2 regions of the Ideonella alba genome follow, and region 1 is predicted to be linked to the other one. Evidence: riboswitches for the same ligand, from Rfam matches in the RefSeq annotation. Region 1 holds a riboswitch; the other holds the start of a gene.

Region 1 (3,401 bases):
GCCGCTGGTGTAGCTCACCGCGATCGCATCCCACTCGTCGGCCGGGCCGTCCAGCCGGGCCAGCGGCGCATGGGCGGCCAGCAGGGCCTCGTACTCGTGGCTGCCCACGCGTTCGGCACGGCCGGTGTGCTCGCTGTCGGCCACGTCGATCACCACCGGGTCGCGGCCATGCTTCTCACGCAGCAGGCGCAGGGCTTCGTACATCACCGGGCCGAACTCGGTGTCGGTGATCACCACCTGGGCCTCGCAGTGGTTCATCTGCCAGGCCAGCAAGGAGGCGTCCAGCCGCGTGTTCAGGGTGTTGAGCACCGCGTTCAGCGCGGGCACCGCATAGTGGGCCTCGACCATCTCGGGGGTGTTGGGCAGCATCACCGTGACGGTGCTGCCGCGCCCCACGCCCAGTGCACGCAAGGCGGCGGCCAGCCGGGCGCTGCGCCCGCGCACCTGGGCCCAGGTGTAGCGGCGCGCGCCGTGGATCACCGCCGGCAGGTCGGCAAACACCTCGGCGCTGCGCTCCACGAAGCTGACCGGCGACAGCGGCACGTGGTTGGCGGGGTTGCGGTCAAGGTGCAGGTCGTAGATCGACGTCATGTGGAAGCTCCCGGGCGGTGTGTGCGGACTGTAGCGCTGCCGGCGGTGGCGATCAGGCCAGGAAGCCGTTGCGGCGCAAGGCCTGCTCCATCTCGGCGCTGAACTCGGCAAAGACGTCCGGGTCGTACTTGATCGGACTGGTGTAGTAATGGGCCAGCGACTCGATGCCCAGTTCGCGCCAGCGCTCGGCCATGTGCGGCACCGCCAGGTAGCGCGCCTTGCCACGCTCCTCGCGCTCGCGGAAATCGCGTTCGATGCTGGCGGCGTCGAGGCGCTGGTAGCGCTCGTCATGGATCCAGGCGCTCGCTGGCAGTCGGTCACGCTGGGCCGGCGCCTCGTCGGGCCAGCCCACCACCAGCGTGGTCACCGGCAGCACGTGGTCGGGGCAGCCCAGCAGCTCGGCAATGGCCGCCATCGAGAACAGCGTGGTGCCCATGTAGCAGATGCCCAGGCCATGGCTTTCCAGTGCCAGTGCGGCGGTCTGGGCGATGATCATCGCGTCGAAGCTGGCCACGTGCCAGCTCACCAGGTCGGAGAAACCCAGCCGGGCGCCACGCTCGGCCAGCCAGGCCCGGGTGCGGTGGGTGTCGGCGCAGAAGGTCAGCAGCAGAGGCGCCTGCAGGATCATGTCCTGCTCGCCGTGCAGCGCATGCAACTGGCGGCGCGAGGCCTGGTCGCGGGTCTTGACCACCGACACCATGTTCAGGTTGCCGCTGGACGAACTGCCCTGCAGCGCGTCCACCAGGCACGCGTCCACCAGAGCATCGTCCACCGGGTCACTGCGAAAACACCGGATCGAGCGGTGGGCCTGCAGCAGGCGGTGGAAAGCATCGGCCTCGGTCATGACGGCGGGTGGGCAATTGGGGTTCGCACATGATGCCTCAGCGGCCGCGCACTGCTACAGTGCCCGCTTGTCAGGAGAGAGCCCCACCCGGGGCCGCCGAAGGCGCAGGGCCCACCCGAACGCTCAGGCAAAAGGACTGGCAAGGCGCGTGGCCCAGGTCACGCGCTCCTCACTGGAGAGAGGCGGACCCTGGAGTCCGTCCACCGAAGGGGCAAGCCCGGCCGTCTGACGCGGCGGGGTCAATCTCTCAGGTAAAGCGGACAGCGGGGGCATTTCGAACGGCCAGACCTTCCCGAACTGCCCCTTGGACACCGCCCTGATGAGCACGCCTGACACCCCTTTGCTGACCACCCCCCTCAACGACCTGCACCTGGAACTGGGCGCTCGCATGGTGCCCTTCGCGGGCTACAGCATGCCGGTGCAGTACCCCGCCGGGCTGATGGCCGAGCACCGCCACTGCCGCACGGCGGCGGCGCTGTTCGATGTCTCGCACATGGGCCAGCTGCGCCTGGTCGGCGCCGACGCCGCCGCTGCGCTGGAAACCCTGGTGCCGGTGGACATCGTCGACCTGCCGGTGGGCAAGCAGCGCTATGCGCTGTTCACCAACGAGCAGGGCGGCCTGCTCGACGACCTGATGGTCACCCGCCCTGCGCTGGACGCGCGCGCGGCCTTCGGTGATTTGTTCGTGGTGGTCAACGCCGGCTGCAAGGCCCAGGACATCGCCCACCTGCAGGCCGGCATCGGCCAGCGCTGCCAGGTCATCCCGATGCCCGAGCGCGCGCTGCTGGCGCTGCAAGGCCCGCAGGCAGTGGCCGCGCTGGCCCGGCTGAACCCGGATGTCGCCAGCCTCACCTTCATGACGGGTGGCCGCTTCGCGCTGGACGGCCTTGACTGCTTTGTCACCCGCTCGGGCTACACCGGTGAGGACGGCTTCGAGATCTCGGTGCACCAGGACCAGGCCGTGGCCCTGGCCCGCGCACTGCTGGCACAGCCCGAGGTGCAGCCCGCTGGCCTGGGCGCGCGCGACACGCTGCGCCTGGAAGCCGGCCTGTGCCTGTACGGTCATGACATCGACACCGCCACCACGCCGGTCGAGGCCGCGCTGACCTGGGCCATCCAGAAGGTCCGCCGCGCCGGTGGCGCGCGCGCCGGCGGCTACCCCGGCGCCGCGGTGATCGACGCCCAGCTGGCCGCCGGCGCCGCCCGCAAGCGCGTCGGTCTGCTCGGCCAGGAACGCGCCCCGGTGCGCGAAGGCACCGCCCTCTTCGCCGCCGACGGCACGGCCCTGGGCACTGTCACCAGTGGCACGCTGGGCCCCACCGTCGGCCAGCCGGTGGCCATGGCCTATGTGCCGCCGGCCTACGTGGCCGTCGGCACCCAGGTGTTCGCCGAGGTGCGCGGCAAGCGCCTGCCGATGACCGTGACCGCCATGCCCTTCACCCCGAACCGCTACTACCGCGGCTGACCTCCCCATCCCCCCACAGGAGCCAACCCATGACGACCAAGTTCACCGCCGACCACGAGTGGATCAACATCGAGGACCATGAGGCCGCCGTCGTCGGCATCACGCTGCATGCGCAGGACGCGCTCGGCGACGTGGTCTTCGTCGACCTGCCCGAGGTGGGCAAGACCTACGCCAAGGGCGACGTGGCCGGCGTGGTCGAGTCGGTCAAGGCCGCTGCCGACATCTACATGCCGGTCACCGGCGAGATCGTCGAGGTCAACGAAGAGCTGCGCAACGACCCCTCGCTGGCCAACTCCGACCCGCTGGGCAAGGGCTGGTTCTTCACCGTCAAGGTCACCGACATGGCCCAGTTCGACGAGCTGATGGACCCGCCGGCCTACGACGCGCTGCTCAAGACCCTCTGATTTCCGGCGCCCCGGCGCCTGACCCTGACCCCCGCCTGCCGCCCATGCCCACCGCCCTGCCCCTGGCCGCGCTCGAGACCGACCGCGAGTTCGCCCC
Region 2 (3,401 bases), on a different contig from region 1:
GCGAAGATGACGCACATCCCCTACAAGGGCATCGCGCCGATCTTCCAGGACCTGGGCGGCGAGATGGTGGACATCTCCATCATCGTCAGCGGTGCGCAGGTGGGTGGCCTGGTGGACAGTGGCCGCCTGAAGATCATCGGCACGCTGGCCCCGGCCGGCAAGGTGGAAGCCCCGTTCCTGAAGCAGTACCCCAGCGTCAACGACAGCAAGTCGGTCAAGGACTTCGCGTTCAACATCTGGACCGGCTACTTCGTCAAGAAGGACACGCCCGAGCCGGTGGTGCAGGCCCTGCACAAGGCGCTCTCCACCGTGCTGGCCGACCCCGCCGTGCACACCCAGCTGGAGCAGCAGGCGGTGATGCCCGCCAAGCCGCTGAGCCTGGCCGATGCCTCAAGCGAATACGCCGCCCAGACCGCGCGCTTTCGCGCCATCGCCAAGGCCATCAAGCTGGAAGCGCAATGAGTGCCGCCACGCTGGACGACTTCGTCGCGCTGCGGCGCGATCTGCACCAGCATCCGGAACTGGCCTTCGAGGAGCACCGCAGCGCCGGCCTGGTGGCCGAATGCCTGCGCGAATGGGGCTACGAGGTGGTCACCGGCCTGGGCGGCACCGGCCTGGTGGGCACGCTGCGCCGCGGCAGCGGCCCGCGCCGCCTGGGCCTGCGCGCCGACATGGATGCGCTGCCGATCAGCGAGCAGTCCGGCCGCCCCTGGGCCAGCTGCAAGCCGGGCCTGATGCACGCCTGCGGCCACGACGGCCACACCGCGATGCTGCTGGCGGCCGCGCGTCGCCTGGCCGATGAAGGCGGCTTCGACGGCACGCTGCACCTGATCTTCCAGCCGGCCGAGGAAGGCGGCGGCGGCGCGTTGCGCATGATGGCCGACGGCCTGTTCGAGCGCTTCCCCTGTGACGCCGTCTTCGCCATGCACAACATGCCCGGCACGCCGCAGGGCCACCTGGTGTTCCGCGACGGCCCGGCCATGGCCTCCAGCGACTACGCCACGATCACCCTGCACGGCGTGGGCGGCCACGGCGCCATGCCCCAGCACACCGCCGACCCGGTGGTGGCCGCAGCCAGCCTGGTGATGGCGCTGCAGACCGTGGTCTCGCGCAATGTGGACCCACTGCAGGCGGCGGTGGTCACGGTGGGCGCGCTGCAGGCCGGCCAGGCCAACAACGTGATTCCGGCCAGCGCCCGGCTGGAGCTGAGCGTGCGTGCGCTGGACCCGGGCGTGCGCGCCACGCTGCAGCAGCGCATCCGCGCGCTGGCCGCGGCCCAGGCCGAGGGCTACGGCCTGCGCGCCGAGGTCGACTGGCGGCCCGGCTACACCGTGCTGGTCAACCATGCCGAGCCCACCGCCTTCGCCCGCGCCGTGGGCGCCGAGCTGCGCGGCGAAGCCGGCATCACCCGCCAGGGCCCGCCGCTGACCGGCAGCGAGGACTTCGCCTTCATGCTCGAGCGCGTGCCCGGCAGCTACCTGCTGATCGGCAACGGCGGCCCGGAGTCCAGCGTGCCGGCCCATGCCTGCATGGTCCACCACCCCGGCTACGACTTCAACGACGACAACATCGCCGTCGGCGCCGCCTACTGGACGCTGCTGGCGCGGAGGTTCCTGATTCCCGCGTAAACTTGATCCCTGGCAGGAGAGTGCTGCGGCCCTGCGCCGCAGCCACCGAAGGCGCAAACTCCCATGCACGCTCAGGTCCCGTACTGCCACCTCACACACGCCGTCTGGAGAGCCGTCAGCGCCTGTTCACACCAGGGCTGACGCACCGAAGGAGCAAGGCCCGGCCCGCAAGGCTGGCGCCGAATCTCTCAGGTACCAAGGACAGGGGGAGCGGCACATCGGCAGCCTCACCGCTGCGGATGCCATTGCTGCCCATCCTTGAATGGAGACTCTCCCATGCACGTCATCGTGTTGGGTGCCGGCCTGCTCGGCACCACGTCCGCCTACTACCTGCGCCAGCTCGGCCACGAGGTCACGGTCGTCGACCGCCAGGCCACGCCGGCCGCTGAAACCAGCTTCGCCAACGGCGGCCAGATCTCGGTCAGCCACGCCGAGCCCTGGGCCAACCCCGGTGCCCCCGCCAAGCTGCTGAAGTGGCTGGGCCAGGAAGACGCCCCGCTGCTGTTCCGCCTGCGCGCCGACATGCGCCAGTGGCTGTGGGGCCTGCAGTTCCTGCGCGAGTGCACGCCGGGCCGCACCCGCCACAACATCGAGCAGATCGTCCGCCTGGGCACCTACAGCCGCAGCGAGCTGCAGGCGCTGCGCGCCGAGCGCGGCATCGAGTACGACCAGCGCACCCAGGGCATCCTGCACTTCTACACCAGCCAGAAGGAATTCGACGCCGCCGAAGCGCCCGCGCAGCAGATGCGCGATCTGGGCTGCGACCGCCGCGTCATCAGCGCCGATGAAGCGGTGAAGCTGGAGCCCGCGCTGGCCCACATCCGCCCGCAGCTCGCCGGCGCCACCTACACCGCCGAGGACGAGTCCGGCGACGCCAACCGCTTCGCCCGCGAACTGGTCAGGCGCTGCGAGGAAGACGGCGTGCGCTTCCTGATGAGCCACACCGTCACCGCGCTGCGCACCGCCGGCGGCGAGATCGACCACGTGGAAGCCACCGACGCCGAAGGCCGCTTCCAGCGCCTGCGCGCCGACGCCTACGTGCTGGCGATGGGCTCGCTGAGCCCGGTCTATGCGCAGACACTGGGCATCTCGCTGCCGATCTACCCGGCCAAGGGCTACTCGGTGACGATGCCGGTCAAGGACGCCAGCAAGGCGCACCAGGTCTCGCTGACCGACGACGAATTCAAGCTGGTCTTCTCGAGACTCACCTCGCCGGCGCTGCCTGACGGCACACCGGGGGGCGACCGCCTGCGCATCGCCGGCACCGCCGAGCTCAACGGCTACGACCGCGACCTCAACCGCGTGCGCTGCGAAGCCATCGTGCGCCGCACCGAGGAACTGTTCCCCGGCGCCGGCGACACCGAGCAGGCCCAGTTCTGGACCGGCCTGCGCCCGGCCACGCCGTCCAACGTGCCGCTGATCGGCCGCAGCCGGGTGGGCAAGCTGTTCCTCAACACCGGCCACGGCACGCTGGGCTGGACGCATGCCTGCGGCTCGGGCAAGAGCATTGCGCGCATCGTCAGCGGCATGAAGCCGGAACTGGATTTCGCCTTCCAGTGATGGCGCGGCCGATCGGTCGGTGGCGGACCGACGGCCACCACCGCCGGCGCTGATCCGGCTACACAGCCGCACCGCGGCCCCGGCCCGACTGCCGCAAGGTGCGCAGCACCTCGTCACGCAGCAGACCGGCCAGGGCCTGCGCCGCGGTGGACAGACGCCGGCCCTGCAGCGTCACCAGGCCGATCGGGCGCTGCACCTCCGGCTCGATCAGGC

What was found. Region 1 has a riboswitch for glycine ahead of gcvT (glycine cleavage system aminomethyltransferase GcvT). Riboswitches for the same ligand answer to the same signal wherever they lie in the genome.
Region 2: linked by a shared signal. The riboswitch ahead of KAK03_RS17475 (D-amino acid dehydrogenase) and the one ahead of gcvT (glycine cleavage system aminomethyltransferase GcvT) in region 1 are both predicted to bind glycine.

Annotation. Positions count from the first base shown of each region.
Region 1 is NZ_JAGQDD010000008.1:59,425-62,825, forward strand. Features, by position in the region: gene KAK03_RS12525 (acyl-CoA synthetase) at 1-591, opposite strand, end outside; gene KAK03_RS12530 (nitroreductase family protein) at 644-1,435, opposite strand; glycine riboswitch at 1,497-1,584, shown strand; glycine riboswitch at 1,598-1,709, shown strand; gene gcvT (glycine cleavage system aminomethyltransferase GcvT) at 1,755-2,900, shown strand; gene gcvH (glycine cleavage system protein GcvH) at 2,930-3,304, shown strand; gene gcvP (aminomethyl-transferring glycine dehydrogenase) at 3,349-3,401, shown strand, end outside.
Region 2 is NZ_JAGQDD010000015.1:23,474-26,874, forward strand. Features, by position in the region: gene KAK03_RS17465 (tripartite tricarboxylate transporter substrate binding protein) at 1-462, shown strand, start outside; gene KAK03_RS17470 (M20 aminoacylase family protein) at 459-1,628, shown strand; glycine riboswitch at 1,723-1,843, shown strand; gene KAK03_RS17475 (D-amino acid dehydrogenase) at 1,905-3,188, shown strand; gene KAK03_RS17480 (LysR family transcriptional regulator) at 3,247-3,401, opposite strand, start outside.